One region of the Dactylosporangium sp. CS-047395 genome, then DNA from elsewhere that is predicted to be linked to it. Evidence: predicted binding sites of a transcription regulator. Region 1 holds the regulator's gene; the other holds the start of a gene.

What was found. The regulator HrcA, encoded in region 1, represses chaperone genes, less so after heat shock. The targets are predictions, from matches to a motif close to GGTTNGCACNCTCNNNNNGAGNGTGCNAACC.
Region 2: groES (co-chaperone GroES) is a predicted target of HrcA. The motif match lies at 2,049-2,079, and genes of this name have one in related genera.

What each region holds. Positions count from the first base shown of each region.
Region 1 covers NZ_CP192015.1:9,891,379-9,898,518, reverse strand. The annotation lists gene ACQP00_RS46290 (enoyl-CoA hydratase-related protein) at 1-132, opposite strand, end outside; gene hemW (radical SAM family heme chaperone HemW) at 150-1,346, shown strand; gene ACQP00_RS46280 (DUF4870 domain-containing protein) at 1,371-1,958, opposite strand; gene hrcA (heat-inducible transcriptional repressor HrcA) at 2,143-3,165, shown strand; gene dnaJ (molecular chaperone DnaJ) at 3,192-4,319, shown strand; gene ACQP00_RS46265 (16S rRNA (uracil(1498)-N(3))-methyltransferase) at 4,316-5,014, shown strand; gene ACQP00_RS46260 (SDR family NAD(P)-dependent oxidoreductase) at 5,026-5,748, opposite strand; gene ACQP00_RS46255 (serine hydrolase domain-containing protein) at 5,808-7,130, shown strand.
Region 2 covers NZ_CP192015.1:10,534,235-10,541,374, forward strand. The annotation lists gene groL (chaperonin GroEL) at 1-1,561, opposite strand, end outside; gene groES (co-chaperone GroES) at 1,657-1,971, opposite strand; gene ACQP00_RS49125 (THUMP-like domain-containing protein) at 2,165-3,367, shown strand; gene ACQP00_RS49130 (hypothetical protein) at 3,327-4,073, opposite strand; gene ybaK (Cys-tRNA(Pro) deacylase) at 4,091-4,570, shown strand; gene ACQP00_RS49140 (DUF1707 SHOCT-like domain-containing protein) at 4,575-4,871, shown strand; gene ACQP00_RS49145 (ABC transporter ATP-binding protein) at 4,864-6,591, opposite strand; gene ACQP00_RS49150 (ABC transporter transmembrane domain-containing protein) at 6,594-7,140, opposite strand, start outside.

The DNA of each region.
Region 1 (7,140 bases):
GTCGGCGTCCGCCGCGGCCAGCGCCGCGAGGAGCTCCTCGATGAGCGCCGTGGACAGCGCATTGCGGTTGGGCGGGCTGTCCAGGGTGAGGGTCGCCACGCCCCGGGCCGTTTCGGATCGCACCAGAGACATGCGGGCACACTAGTGAAATGCCAGGAGCACTACCAGAAGGCGAGCCGGTACCCCGGGACGGCGCCCTCCCCCCGGGCGTCGCGGAGGGGGCGGGCCGCGGCGGCTTCGGCGTGTACGTCCACGTGCCCTTCTGCGCGACCCGGTGCGGGTACTGCGACTTCAACACGTACACGGCGAGCGAGGGCGTGCTCAGCGCCGGCTACGCGGAGCAGGTCCTCGACGAGCTGGCGCTGGCCGCGAAGGTGGTCGGCCCGCCCCGCGTCGACACGGTCTTCTTCGGCGGCGGCACCCCGACGCTGCTCCCGCCGGCCGAGCTCGGGCGGATCCTGGAGGGCATCGACCGCACGTGGGGCCTGGCCGCCGACGCCGAGGTGACCACCGAGGCCAATCCCGAGTCGGTCGACCCGGCCGGCCTGCGCGAGCTGCGGGCGGCCGGATTCAACCGGATCTCGCTCGGCATGCAGTCGGCGGCCCCGCACGTGCTGGCCGTCCTGGACCGCCGGCACACCCCGGGCCGGCCCGCCGCGGCCGCCGCCGAGGCCCGCGCGGCCGGGTTCGAGCGGGTCAACCTGGACCTGATCTACGGCACGCCGGGGGAGCGGCCCGAGGACTTCGCCGCCTCCCTGGCGACCGTGATCGACGCGGGGGTGGACCACGTCAGCGCCTACGCGCTCATCGTCGAGGACGGCACCCGGATGGCCGCGCGGATGCGCCGCGGCGAGCTGCCCTACCCGGACGACGACGTCGCCGCCGACCGCTACCTCGCCGCCGACGAGGCCCTGCACGCGGCCGGTTTCAGCTGGTACGAGGTGTCGAACTGGTCGACGGACTCGCCGTGCCGGCACAACGAGCTGTACTGGCGCGGCGGGGACTGGTGGGGGCTCGGCCCGGGCGCGCACAGCCACGTCGGCGGGGTGCGCTGGTGGAACGTCAAGCACCCGCACACCTACGCGGCGCGGCTGGCGGACTCGGCGTCGCCGGGGCAGGCACGGGAAGTACTGACGGCGGAAGAACGGCACATGGAGGACGTGCTGCTGCGCATCCGGCTCGCCGACGGGCTGCCGCTCGATGCGCTGGACGCGGCCGGTCTGGCGGGCGCGCGGGACTGCCTGGCCGACGGGCAACTCGATCCCGGGGCCTTCGCGGCCGGCCGGGCGGTGCTCACGCTGCGGGGCCGGCTGCTCGCCGACGCCGTGGCGCGGGCTCTGACGTGAGAGCCCGCGCCGGACGCGTGCGGCTTACTTGATCAGGCGGATGGTCATCGGGTAGTGGTACAGCTCCCCGTTGTTGGCCTTCATGCCACCGAGGATGCCGAACACGATGATGACGATCCACACGAGGAACGGCAGGAAGAACAGGATCCCGAACGAGCAGATCGAGACGATCACCGCCACGATCATGGCGATGCCCCAGGTGATCTGGAAGTTCAGGGCCTCGTTCGCGTGCGCCTTGACCGTCGGCGACTCGTTGCCCTTGGCCAGGAGCGCGACCAGCGGGGCGATGAAGCCGACGATGATGCCGCCGAAGTGGGCGATGAGCGCCCACGTCTTCTCGTCGCTGTTGGCGTAGCCGGCCGGCGCACCGGGCTGCCCGTAGGCGCCGGGCTGCTGGTAACCGGGCTGCTGGTACCCCGGCTGCTGGTATCCGGGCTGCTGGTAGCCGCCGGGCTGCTGATATCCCGGCTGCTGGTAACCCGGCTGCTCGTAGCCGGCGCCCGAGGTGGGCGGGGTGCCGTAGGCCCCGCCACCACTGGACGGCGGGAGGTACCCGGAGTTGGGGTCCTGCGGCATGCCGTAGTCCCCCGGGGGGCGAGGTGGTTCACTCATGGGGGCCACGGTAGGTGCATCGATCAAGTGGCGCCAGCGACACGACATGACGTCTTTTGGACAACTTTTGCGCAGCCCAGCCTTACTGCCGACTATCGTGCGCCAAACGATCATCGCGTGCCCTCGCGCGACTGACGTAGACTGGCACTCACGAGTTGGGAGTGCCAGTCCTCGAGGAGGTGCCATGGGCCTTGACGAGCGGAAGCTCGAAGTGCTTCGCGCCATCGTCGAGGACTACGTCGCCACCCAGGAACCGGTCGGGAGCAAGTCGCTCGTCGAGCGGCACAACCTGCGGGTCTCCCCGGCGACGGTCCGCAACGACATGGCCGTCCTGGAGGAGGAGGGCTACATCCGGCAGCCGCACACCAGTGCGGGGCGGGTGCCCACCGACGCCGGCTACCGGCTGTTCGTCGACAAACTCTCCCGGGTGAAACCGCTGAGCCAGGCCGAGCGCCGGGCCATCGAGCGGTTCCTGATCGGCGCGGTCGACCTCGACGACGTGGTGCACCGCACAGTCCGGCTGCTCGCCCAGCTGACCCGGCAGGTCGCGGTGGTGCAGTATCCGAGCCTGTCGCGGGCCAGCGTGCGGCACTTCGAGCTGGTGCCGATCTCCACCACCCGGCTCATGGTCGTCATGATCGCCGAGACCGGCCGGGTCGAGCAGCGCCTCGTGGACCTGCCCGGCCCGATCCTGGCCGACGACGTCACCGAGCTGCGCCGCATGATCAACGAGAAGCTCGTCGGCAAGCGGCTGGCCGAGACGCCGCCGCTGGTCGTGGCCCTGGTCGAGGAGACCGCGCCGAGCCTGCGGCCGCCGATGACGGCGCTGTCCACGGTGCTGCTGGAGACGCTGGTCGAGCGGACCGAGGAGCGCATCGCGCTCGCCGGCACCGCGAACCTGGCCCGCGGCGGGCTGCTGGACTTCCAGGGCTCGCTGCGCCCGATCCTCGAGGCCCTCGAGGAGGAGGTCATCCTGCTCAAGCTCTTCGGCGAGGTCGAGCCCAGCATGACCCGGGTGCGCATCGGCGACGAGAACGAGATCGAGGACCTGCGGACCGCCTCGATCGTGGCGACCGGCTACGGACCCGGCACCATGGTGGTCGGCGGGATGGGCGTGCTCGGCCCGACCCGCATGGACTACCCCGGAAACATCGCGACCGTGCGGGCCGTGGCACGCTACGTCGGCGACCTGCTGGCACAGAGTTGACATCTATCTCAGGGGCATAGGACTCAGTGGCGAAGGACTATTACGGGATTCTCGGCGTCAAGCGGGACTCCACAGCCGATGAGATCAAGCGGGCCTACCGGCGGTTGGCCCGCGAATTCCACCCGGACGTGAATCCCGACCCGGCGGCGCAGGAGAAGTTCAAAGAGATCAACGCCGCCTACGAGGTCCTGTCCGACCCCCGCAAGCGGGAGATGGTCGACCTGGGCGGCGACCCCCTCGCGCCCAGCGGCGGCGGCGCCGGCGGCCCGGCCGGCGGCGCGTTCGTCGGCTTCCAGGACATCATGGACGCCTTCTTCGGCACCCAGTCCGCCCGCGGGCCGCGCCCGCGCGTGCGCCCGGGCGCCGACGCGATCCTGCGCCTCGACCTCGACCTGCACGAGACCGCGTTCGGCGTCGAGGCGCCGATCCAGGTCGACACGGCCGTCGTCTGCACCACCTGCCAGGGCGCCGGCACCGCGCCGGGCACCCACCCGCAGACCTGCGAGATCTGCCAGGGCCGCGGCGAGGTCCAGTCGGTCCAGCGCACCTTCCTCGGCCAGGTCGTCTCGGCCCGCCCGTGCGCGGCCTGCCAGGGCTTCGGCACGGTCATCCCGCACCCCTGCGCGACGTGCGGCGGCGACGGCCGGGTCCGCACCCGCCGCTCGCTCACCGTCAAGATCCCCTCGGGCGTCGAGGACGGCATGCGCATCCGCCTGGCCCAGCAGGGCGAGGTCGGCCCCGGCGGCGGCCCGCCCGGAGACCTCTACGTCGAGATCCACGAGCGCCCGCACGACGTGTACTCGCGCAAGGACGACGACCTGCACTGCCGCGTCACGGTCCCGATGACGGCGGCCGCGCTCGGCACCCGGCTGACCATCAAGACCCTGGACGGCGAGGAGACGGTCGACGTCAAGGCGGGCACCCAGCCCACCTCGACCCTGCGCATCCGCGGCAAGGGCGTTCCGCACCTGCGCGGCGCCGGCCGCGGCGACCTCTACGTCCACCTGGACGTGCGCACCCCGACCCGCCTGGAACCGGAGCAGGAGCGCCTGCTGCGCGAGTTCGCCCGCACCCGGGGCGAGGAGGTCGCCGAGCTGTCGAAGCAGGGCGGCTTCTTCTCACGCATGCGCGACGCCTTCAACGGCCACGCGTGAGCCTGCCGCTCTTCCTGGTCCCTGCCCTTCCGCCGGGCCCGTCCTACGTCCTGGACGGCCCGGAGGGTCACCACGCCGCCGACGTGCAGCGCCTCCTCCCGGGCGAGGCCCTGCTGCTGTCCGACGGCGCCGGCGGCCTGGTCCGCGGCGAGGTCACCGCGGCCCGCAAGGGTGCTTTGACGCTGTCTCTGGATGAGCCTTCGTCGGTACCCGCACCCGACCCGTCGCTGACCGTGGTGCAGGGCATCGCGAAGGGGGAGCGGGCGGAGCTGGCGGTACAACTGCTGACCGAGGTCGGCGTGGACCGCATCGTGCCCTGGCAGGCCGCGCGGAGCATCGCCCGCTGGAAGGACGAGCGGCCCTTGCTGCGCTGGCAGGCAACGGCCCGGGAGGCGGCGAAGCAGTCGCGGCGCGCCTGGGTTCCGGCGGTCTCCACGGCGTGTGCGACCCGGCAGCTCTCGTTGTCGGGAACGGTGCTGGTGCTGCATGAGGAGGCTTCGGTACCGCTCTCCGCCGTGCCCCTCCCGTCCTCCGGCGAGATCACGCTGGTCGTCGGGCCGGAGGGCGGCGTGGCGCCCGAGGAGCTGGACGTCCTCGGAGGGACGGCCGTGCGGCTCGGGCCCGAGGTGCTGCGGACCTCGACCGCTGGAGCGGCGGCGGTTGCGGCAATTTCCGTCCGGCTCGGGCGCTGGTAGGTCTTGCTCTCCTACCGGAAGTAACTGGCGCCGGTCAGATCGAGAATGGTGCCGGAGGCCCACTCGGAAGACGCCAGGAACAGCACGGCGTCGGCGATCTCGGACGGCTCGGCGACCCGGTTGAACGGGCTCTGAGCGCGAATGACGTCGCCCTCCGGTGAAGCCAGCAACCCGGCCACCAGGTCCGTGGCGACAAAGCCCGGCGCGACCGCCGAAACCGCGATGCCCTGCGGGGCGAGCGCCTTCGCCAAGCTCTGCGTCATCGCATTGAGCGCCGCTTTCGCCGCCCCGTAAGCGGGGTGATCAGGCTCCCCGCGATAGGCACCCCGCGAGCTCACATTGATGATGCGGCCCCCGCGCGACAGGTGGCGGGCCGCGCACCAGCAGACGTTCGCCGGGGCCAGGAGGTCGACGGCCAGGGTGGCGTGCCAGGCGGCCTGCCACTCCTCGTACGTGGTCTCGGCGATCTTGTGCTCGAGGTAGACCGCGGCGTTGTTGACCACGACGTCCAGGCCGCCGCCCAGGGCCTCCGCGGCCTCGTCGACCAACGACCGGATCGCGTCCGGGTCGGTCAGATCGCCCGTGACCAGCGCGTGGCCCGTGCCCGGAAGGTCGAGGGGGGCGGGGGAGCGGCGGTGGACGGCCACCCGGTCGCCGGCGGCGGCGAAGGAGTGGGCGATGGCGGCGCCGATGCCGCGCGCCGCGCCGGTGATGAGGACCCTGCGTGCAGCCATGGGGCGAGCGTAAACGCCCATAGGATGCGGGGGTGAAGGTGTCGCAGCGGTACGAGCGCATGGCCCGGCAGGTCCAGTCCGAGGCCCGGGTCCCGGCCCTCAGCGTCGCGGTGCATCGGGCCGACCGTCCGCTGTGGACGTTTCAGGTCGGTGACGGGGTCGACGCCGGCAGTCAACTGCGCATGGGGTCCATCACGAAGACCTTCACGGCGGTACTGGTGATGCAGTGTCGTGACGAGGGCCTGCTCGACCTCGACGACCAGATCGCCCGGCACCTGCCCGTCAAGGCGCACGGCGAGCTGACCGTGGGCCGGATGCTCGCGCACCTGTCGGGGCTGCAGCGCGAGCCGTTCGGGGACGTGTGGGACACCATGCAGGCGCCCGACGTCGAGGGGCTGCTGGCCAAGCTGGACCGGGCCGAGCAGGTGCTGCGGCCGGGGCTGCGGTTCCACTACTCCAACCTGGCGATCGCGCTGCTCGGGCACCTCGTCGGGCGGCTGCGCGGGGGGACGTGGGCCGAGGTGCTCCAGGACCGCATCCTCGACCCGTTCGGGCTGCAGGACACCGCGGTGACGCCGGAGCGGCCGATCACCGGCTACCAGGTCGACGCCTGGTCCGACTACGCCCATCCCGAGCCCGCGACCGACTTCGGCGCCGTCGGGCCGGCCGCGCAGCTGTGGAGCACCGCCGGTGACCTGGCGCGGTGGGCCGCGTTCCTGGCCGATCCGCGCGAGATGGACCCGAACGGGACCGTCCTGTCGGCGGCGACCGTCGAGGAGATGCGGGTGCCGCAGGTGGTCACCGAGGACGTGCTCTGGGCCCGCGGCTTCGGGCTGGGGCTGGTGCTGCACCCGCGGCCGGGCGGGGAGCGGATCGTGCACGTCGGGCACGACGGGGCCATGCCGGGATTCCTGGCCGGCGCCTACGGCCGGGTCGGCGGCTCCGGCACGCCCCGGGCGCTGGGGGTGGCGTCGCTGGGATCGTCCGGTACCGCCGGGGAGATCTGCGAACTGCCGCACGAGCTGCTCGACGCCGTGGTCGAGCACGACCCCGCCGACATCGCACCGTGGGTTCCCGGGCCCCAGGCGCCGCCACGGTACCGCTCGGTGCTCGGGCGATGGTGGGGCGAGGGCTTCGAGTACGCGTTCAGCTGGCACGACGGGACGCTGCACGCCCGGTCCATCGACGCGCCGGGCAAGCGACCGCCGGCCGTGTTCGCGCCCGTCGACGGTGACCCGGACGTGTTCCGGACCGTCTCCGGCCGCGAGGCGGGCGAGCTGCTGCGCCTCACCCGCGACGCCGGCGACACCGTCGTGCGGATGCACTGGGCGACCTACCGCTTCACGCGGCGGCAAGAGGCGTTCGACGGGCACGAGTTCTAGGCAGGACCCG
Region 2 (7,140 bases), 640 kb from region 1:
CGACGATCAGGCTCTCCGTGGTGAGCAGGAGACCCGCGATCGAAGCGGCGTTGGCGACAGCGCTGTGCGTCACCTTCACCGGGTCGACGATGCCCGACTTGACCAGGTCGACGTACTCGCCCGTGGCCGCGTCCAGGCCGTGGCCGAAGTCGAGGGCCTGGACCTTGCCGACCACTACGTAGCCGTCGAAGCCCGCGTTCTGGGCGATCCACCGCAGCGGCTCCACGAGGGCCTTGCGGACGATGCCCACGCCGACCTTCTCGTCGCCGGTGAGGCCGAGGTCGCCGTCGAGGACCGAGGCGACCTGGGCCAGGGCCGCGCCGCCGCCGGGGACGATGCCCTCCTGCACCGCGGCCTTGGTCGCCGAGATGGCGTCCTCGATGCGGTGCTTGCGCTCCTTCATCTCGATCTCGGTCGCGGCGCCGGCCTTGACGACCGCGACACCGCCGGAGAGCTTCGCGACGCGCTCGTTCAGCTTCTCCTTGTCCCAGTCGGAGTCCGAGGCCTCGACCTCTTTGCGCAGCTGCTCGACGCGCGAGGTGACCTCGGACTGGTCGCCACCGCCGTCGACGATGGTGCACAGGTCCTTGGTGACCACGACGCGGCGAGCCGTGCCGAGCTGCTCCAGGCCGGTGTTCTCCAGCTTGTAGCCCAGCTCGGGCGCGATGAGCTCGGAGCCGGTCAGGATGCAGATGTCCTGCAGCATTGCCTTGCGGCGGTCGCCGAAGCCGGGCGCCTTGACCGCGACGACCCGGAAGGTCTTGCGGATGGCGTTCACCACGAGGGTCGACAGGGCCTGGCCCTCGACGTCCTCGGCGATGATCAGCAGCGGCTTGCTGTTCTGGACGATCTTCTCCAGCAGCGGCAGGAGCTCCTCGATGGCGGAGATCTTCTGCGTGGTGATGAGGACGTACGCGTCCTCGAGGACCGCCTCCTGCGCCTCGCCGTCGGTGACGAAGTGCGGGGAGATGAAGCCCTTGTCGAACTGCATGCCCTCGGTGACGTCGAGCTCGGTGGTGAGCATCGAGCCCTCCTCCACCGTGATGACGCCGTCGCGGCCGACGCGCTCCATGGCCGAGGCGATCAGGTCGCCGATGGTGGCGTCCTGGGCGGAGATGGTGGCGACCTGCGCGATCTCGGTGTGGCTCGCGACCGGGGTGGCCTTGTCCTTGAGCGCCTTGACGATCGCGGCCGAGGCCTGGTCGATGCCGCGCTTGACGCCGGCCGGGTTGGCCCCGGCGGCGACGTTGCGCAGGCCCTCGCGGACCAGCGCCTGAGCCAGGACCGTGGCGGTCGTCGTACCGTCGCCGGCGACGTCGTTGGTCTTGGTGGCGACCTCCTTGACCAGCTGCGCGCCAAGGTTCTCGTACGGGTTGGCGAGCTCGATCTCCTTGGCGATCGTCACGCCGTCGTTGGTGATGGTCGGGGCGCCGAACTTCTTGTCCAGGACGACGTTGCGCCCGCGGGGGCCGAGCGTGACCTTGACCGTGTCGGCCAGGTGGTTGACGCCGTGCTCCAGAAGGTGGCGCGCCTCGTCGGAGAAACTCAGGATCTTCGCCATGCTTTGTGGATTCCCTTCAAAGCGACACCGCCCCGGCTGCCTCGCGCCTAACGCACGGGTCCGGGGCGGTGGCCACTGCTTCTAGTGAAAAACGGTCACTTCTCGATGACGGCGAGGACGTCGCGGGCCGAGAGCACGAGGTACTCCTGGCCGGCGTACTTGACCTCGGTGCCGCCGTACTTCGAGTAGATCACCGTGTCGCCGACCTTCACGTCGATCGGCACCCGGTTGCCCTTGTCGTCGATGCGACCCGGGCCCACCGCCTTGACGGTGCCCTCCTGGGGCTTCTCCTTGGCGGTGTCCGGAATGACGATGCCCGAGGCGGTGGTCGTCTCAGCCTCGTTGGCCTGGACCAGGATGCGGTCCTCGAGCGGCTTGATCGCAACCTGCGTCGCGGTAGTCACGGGCATACCCTCCTGGGGTATCGAGCTTGCTATTCGAGAGCCCGGTGAAGCCGTCGTCGCGGGTGCCGGCCCCGGCCGGGTATGTCTGGCACCCTCGACAGGAGAGTGCTAACTCGGAGGTTATGCCGGTCGCTAGCACTCCGTCAACTAGAGTGCCAGACACGCCACGAAATCACCCCGGACTCCAGCAAAGGAACCCGTGCAGCCCGAGGACGTGCAGGCCCTGACGAGCCCGGCCGGGCAGGAAGCACTGGCCGCCGCGGCCCTGCTGCCCGACGGTGACCCGCTCGCCGCGGCCGAGAAGTTACGCGCTCAGGGCTTCGCGCCCACCCTCGCCGCCGCCGCCCTCACCCAGACGGAGCTGCGCAGGAAAGCGCGGGCGAAGTTCGGTACCGATGCGGCCGTCATGTTCTTCACCCGCGCGGGCCTGGAGCAGGCGACCCGATCCGTCGTGGCCCGCCGCCGCGCCGCCCGCCTGGCCGCCGCCGGTGCGCGCCGGGTGGCCGACCTGGGCTGCGGCGTCGGGGCGGACACGATCGCGTTCGCGCGCGCCGGGATGCGGGTGCTGGCGGTGGACGCCGACCCCGGCACGGCCGCGATCGCCGAAGCCAACATCAAAAACCTAGGGCTCCCAGGTGTACTGGTCGAAGCCCGCGACGCCACCACCACGCCCCTGGTCGCCGTCGAGGCGGTCTTCTGTGACCCGGCCCGCCGGACGTCGGGCGGCCGGCGGGTGTTCGACCCGCGCGCCTACTCGCCGCCGTGGGACTTCGTCACCGCGCTGCCTTCCCGCGTGCCCAACGCGGTGCTCAAGCTCGCCCCCGGCATCGACCACGCCCTGCTGCCCGCCGGCGCCGAGGGCGAGTGGGTCTCGGTCGACGGCGACGTGGTCGAGGCGGCGGCCTGGTGCGGCCCGCTCGCCGAGGCGCCGCGGCGGGCGACGGTCATCCGCGGCGAGGACGTGTTCGAGCTCACCGGCTCCGGCGAGGAGCGCGCCCCGGTCGGCCCGGTCGGCACCTACCTCTACGACCCCGACGGCGCCGTCGTCCGCTCCCACCTGGTGGCCGAGCTGGCCGACGCCCTGAGCGGCAACCTGCTGGACGAATCCATCGCCTACATCACCACGAACCACCTGGAACACACACCTTTCGCCCGCCCTTACACGGTCATCGACCGCCTCCCCATCGCGCTCAAGAAGCTGCGCGCCGCGCTCAAGGAACGCGACATCGGCGCCCTGCAGATCCTCAAGCGCGGCTCCGCCCACGACGTGGACGACCTGAGACGACAACTGCGACTCGACGGACGTGGGAGCGCGTTCCTGGCGCTCACGCGCATCAAGGGCGAGCCGGCCGCGCTGCTGCTCAAACCAGCGGATGCCCCAGCCGCCGCTGCAGGTCGCTGAGCGTGTCGTCGGCGAGCACGTCGGGCGGGCGCAGGCCGAGCTGCCCCATCAGGTGCCGCCCGGTGTCCCGGCACATCTCGTAGGTCAGCCGGTCGTTCAGCCAGCGCAGCCACTCCACGATGTCGTTGACGTAGAACGCCACGCTCTGCTCGGAGTTGCGCTGCCGGCGCTCCTCGGCCACCACCAGCAGGGCGGCGGCCAGGCGCTTGCGCGCGAAGTCGTGCCCGGACAGGGCGTCGGCGAACGCGTCGGCCCGGTGCCGGGGTGCGGTCGGGGCCACGGTGAGCTTCGGGAACGGCGGCTCGCCGGCCGTCCAGACCTGGGCGCTGCGCGGCACGAACTCCGGCTCCAGCACCACCTCGACGCGGGAGGCGTGGCCGGGGTCGTCGACCGCGATGAGGACGCGCGGGCTGTGGCTGGAGACCTTCGTGACGTACCGCGAAAGCCCCCCGCCCTCCTCCACGCTGAACTTGGCGTCAGGCAGCTTCAGCGGCCCGTCGAAGACCAGCTTGCCGACCCGCGGCCCGGCCCCTTGCCACAACCGGACCCGGACCAGCCCGACCTGCGGGCGGGCGGCGATGCGCACGTGGTGCTCGGTCGCGGTGACCGGCCCGTCCCCGTCGAACACCGACAGGTCCACGCTGGTCGCAGCGCCCAGGAACAGGTGGCCGTGGCCGAGGTACAGCTGGACCGCGCCGATCTGCATCTCGCTATTGTGGGCCAGTGGCGAGCAAGGGTACCCCCGCGACCGCACTGCTGACGCGCCAGAAGATCGCGTTCACCCCGCACACGTACGAGGTCGACCCCCGGGCCACCTCCTACGGCGAGGCGGCGGCCGCGGCCCTGGGCGTCGAGCCGACCCGGCTGTTCAAGACGCTCGTGACCACGGTCGACGGCCAGCTCACGGTCGGCGTGGTGCCGGTCTCGGCCTCGCTGGACCTCAAGGCCCTCGCGGCCGCGGTCGGCGGCAAGCGCGCCGCGATGGCCGAGCCGGCCGCGGCCGAGCGCGCCACCGGGTACGTCACCGGCGGCATCTCCCCGGTCGGCCAGCGCTCCCGGCTGCCGATCGTGATCGACGCCTCGGCCGAGGGCATGGCGACCGTGTACGTCTCCGGTGGGCGGCGCGGCCTGCAGATCGAGCTCGCCCCGGGCGACCTCGTCCAGGTCACCGGGGCGACCCTGGCGCCGATCGCGTCCCACTGACACCATGACGTCCGTGCGGGCATCGGACGAGGACCGGCAGCGCGTGATCGGGGTCCTGCAGCGCCACACCGAGGCGGGCCGCCTGACTCTGGACGAGTTCTCCGACCGGGTCGGCACTGTGTACGCGGCGACGACCCTCGACGATCTCCGCGCCGCGATCGTCGACCTGCCGGCGCTGGCCGCGGCCCCCGCCGCTCCCCCGTCGCCCGAACCGGCCGGCGACCGTCACCTCCTGCTGATCTTCGCGATCGCGATCGCCGTGGTGGCCGCGTTCGCGGTGGTGTACACCCTGATCAAGTAGTTTTCGATCCGTGCCACGACCGCCACAGCGCGGCGTAGGCCCCGCCCGCCGCGACCAGCTCCTCGTGGCTGCCCAGTTCGGTGATCCGCCCGTGCTCGACCACCGCGACCCGGTCGGCGTCGTGCGCGGAGAAGAGCCGGTGCGCGATCGCGATCACGGTCCGCCCCTCCAGCGCCCCGGCCAGCGACCGCTCCAGGTGCCGGGCCGCGCGCGGGTCGATCAGCGACGTCGCCTCGTCCAGCACCAGCGTGTGCGGATCGGCAAGCACCAGCCGGGCCAGCGCGAGCTGCTGGGCCTGGGCCGGCGAGAGCGCCGGCGACATGGTGTCCAGCCCCTCCGGCAGCGCGAGCGCCCAGTCCAGCGCGTCGACCGTCTCCAGCGCCGCGCACAGCTCGGCGTCGCTCGCCCCGGGCCGGGCGAGGGTCAGGTTCTCGCGCAGGGTCCCGATGAACACGTGATGCTCCTGGGTCACCAGCGCGACGTGCCCCCGCAGTTCGTCGGGCGGGATTTCCCGCATCGGTACGGTACCCAGCTCGATCGACCCCGCCCGCGGCGCGTGAATCCCGGCGAGCAGCCGCCCCAGCGTGGACTTGCCGGCGCCCGAGGGCCCGACCATGGCCAGCCGCTCCCCGGGCCGGATGGCGAGGTCGATGCCGTGCAGGACGTCGCGGTCACCCACGTACGCGAACCGCACGTCCTTGGCGACCAGCCGCTCGTCCACCGGATCGGCGGTCTTCGCCACCGGCGCCTCGGCCGCCGCCCGCACGCCGATGATCCGGGCGAACGAGGCCAGGCCGAGCTGCAGCTGGTCGACGTAGCTGAGGATGTGGTCGAGCGGGTCGATGATCGCGACGAGGTACAGCACCGCGGCCGTCACCTGCCCGATGCTCGCCCAGCCCTCCATCACGAACCAGCCGCCCGCCACGAGCGTGACCGCGGCCGGCAGCGCGTAGGCGAACTCGGAGAGCGGGAACCAGACCGTGCGCAGGCGCAGCGTGTACATCGCGGCGCCGTACAACCCCGCCAGTTGCTCGCGGGTCCGCTCGATGCGCCGCTCCTGCAACCCGAGCGTCTCGACCGTCCGGGCCCCCTCGACCGTCTCGGCGAGCCCGTCGGCCATCCGCGCCATGGCCGCCGCCTCGCGCAGATAGCCGTCGTTGGCCCGGCGGAAGTACCAGCGCGAGGGCAGATACAGCAGCGGTACCGCGAGCAGGCTCGGCAGCAGGAAAATCGGCCCGACGAACGCGATGGCCCCGATCGTGAGCAGCATCTGCAGCCCGCACACGACGATCGTGGGCAGCGCGACCTGCACCGAGTCGTTGGTCTGGGCCACGTCCCGCGACGCCCGGCTCAGCAGGTCCCCGGTCCCGGCCCGCTCGACGGTCGACAGCGGGATCGCCAGCACCCCGTCGACGAACTCCTCCCGCAGCCGGGCCAGCACCCGCTCGGCGAGCTGCGCGGCCGCGACGCGCGCGAACCGCACGAGCACCGCCTGCGCCACCACGAACCCCGCGATCGCGAGCGCGATGCGGTCGACGGTCCAGGTGGAAGTACCGGCGGCGACCCTTTCGACCAGCAACCCCAGCAACGGCGGCGCCGCGAGCCCCGCCGCCGCCCCGGTGACGTGCAGCGCCAGCACCCCGGCCAGCCGCCAGGGGTAGTCGGTGAACAGCGTCCGCAGATAGCCGCGGACCTCCCCGGTGGACGCGATCGGCAGCATGCTCAGTCCTCCCCGCGCGTGACGGTCGCCGCATAGGCCGGGCACGTGTCCAGCAGTTCGCGGTGCCGCCCGGTAGCCGCCACCCGCCCGCCGGCATCCACGAACGCCACGATGTCGGCCCGGTCGAGCAGCAGCGGACTGGTCGTGCACACCACCGTGGTCCGCCCGGCCCGCGCTTCGGGCAGCCGCTCGGCGATGAGCGCCTCGGTGTGCGCGTCGACGGCACTGGTCGGCTCGACCAGCACGAGCACCGGCGGGTCGACGGCGAGCGCCCGCGCCAGCCGCAGCCGCTGCTGCTGCCCGCCCGAGAAATCCCGCCCCCGCTCGGCGATCTCAGCGTCGAGCCCACCGGGCAACGCCTCGACAATGTCCGTCGCGGCCGCGTCGCCGAGGGTGCGCCCGTCGCCGACCTCCTCGCGCAACACCCCCCGAAACAGCGTCGCCTCGTTGTCACTGAGCAGAATGCGCCGCCGCACCTCTTCAAGATCCAGATCCCGCAGTTGTACCCCGTCCAGCCGCGCCTTCGACGCCGGATCAACAAGCGCGATC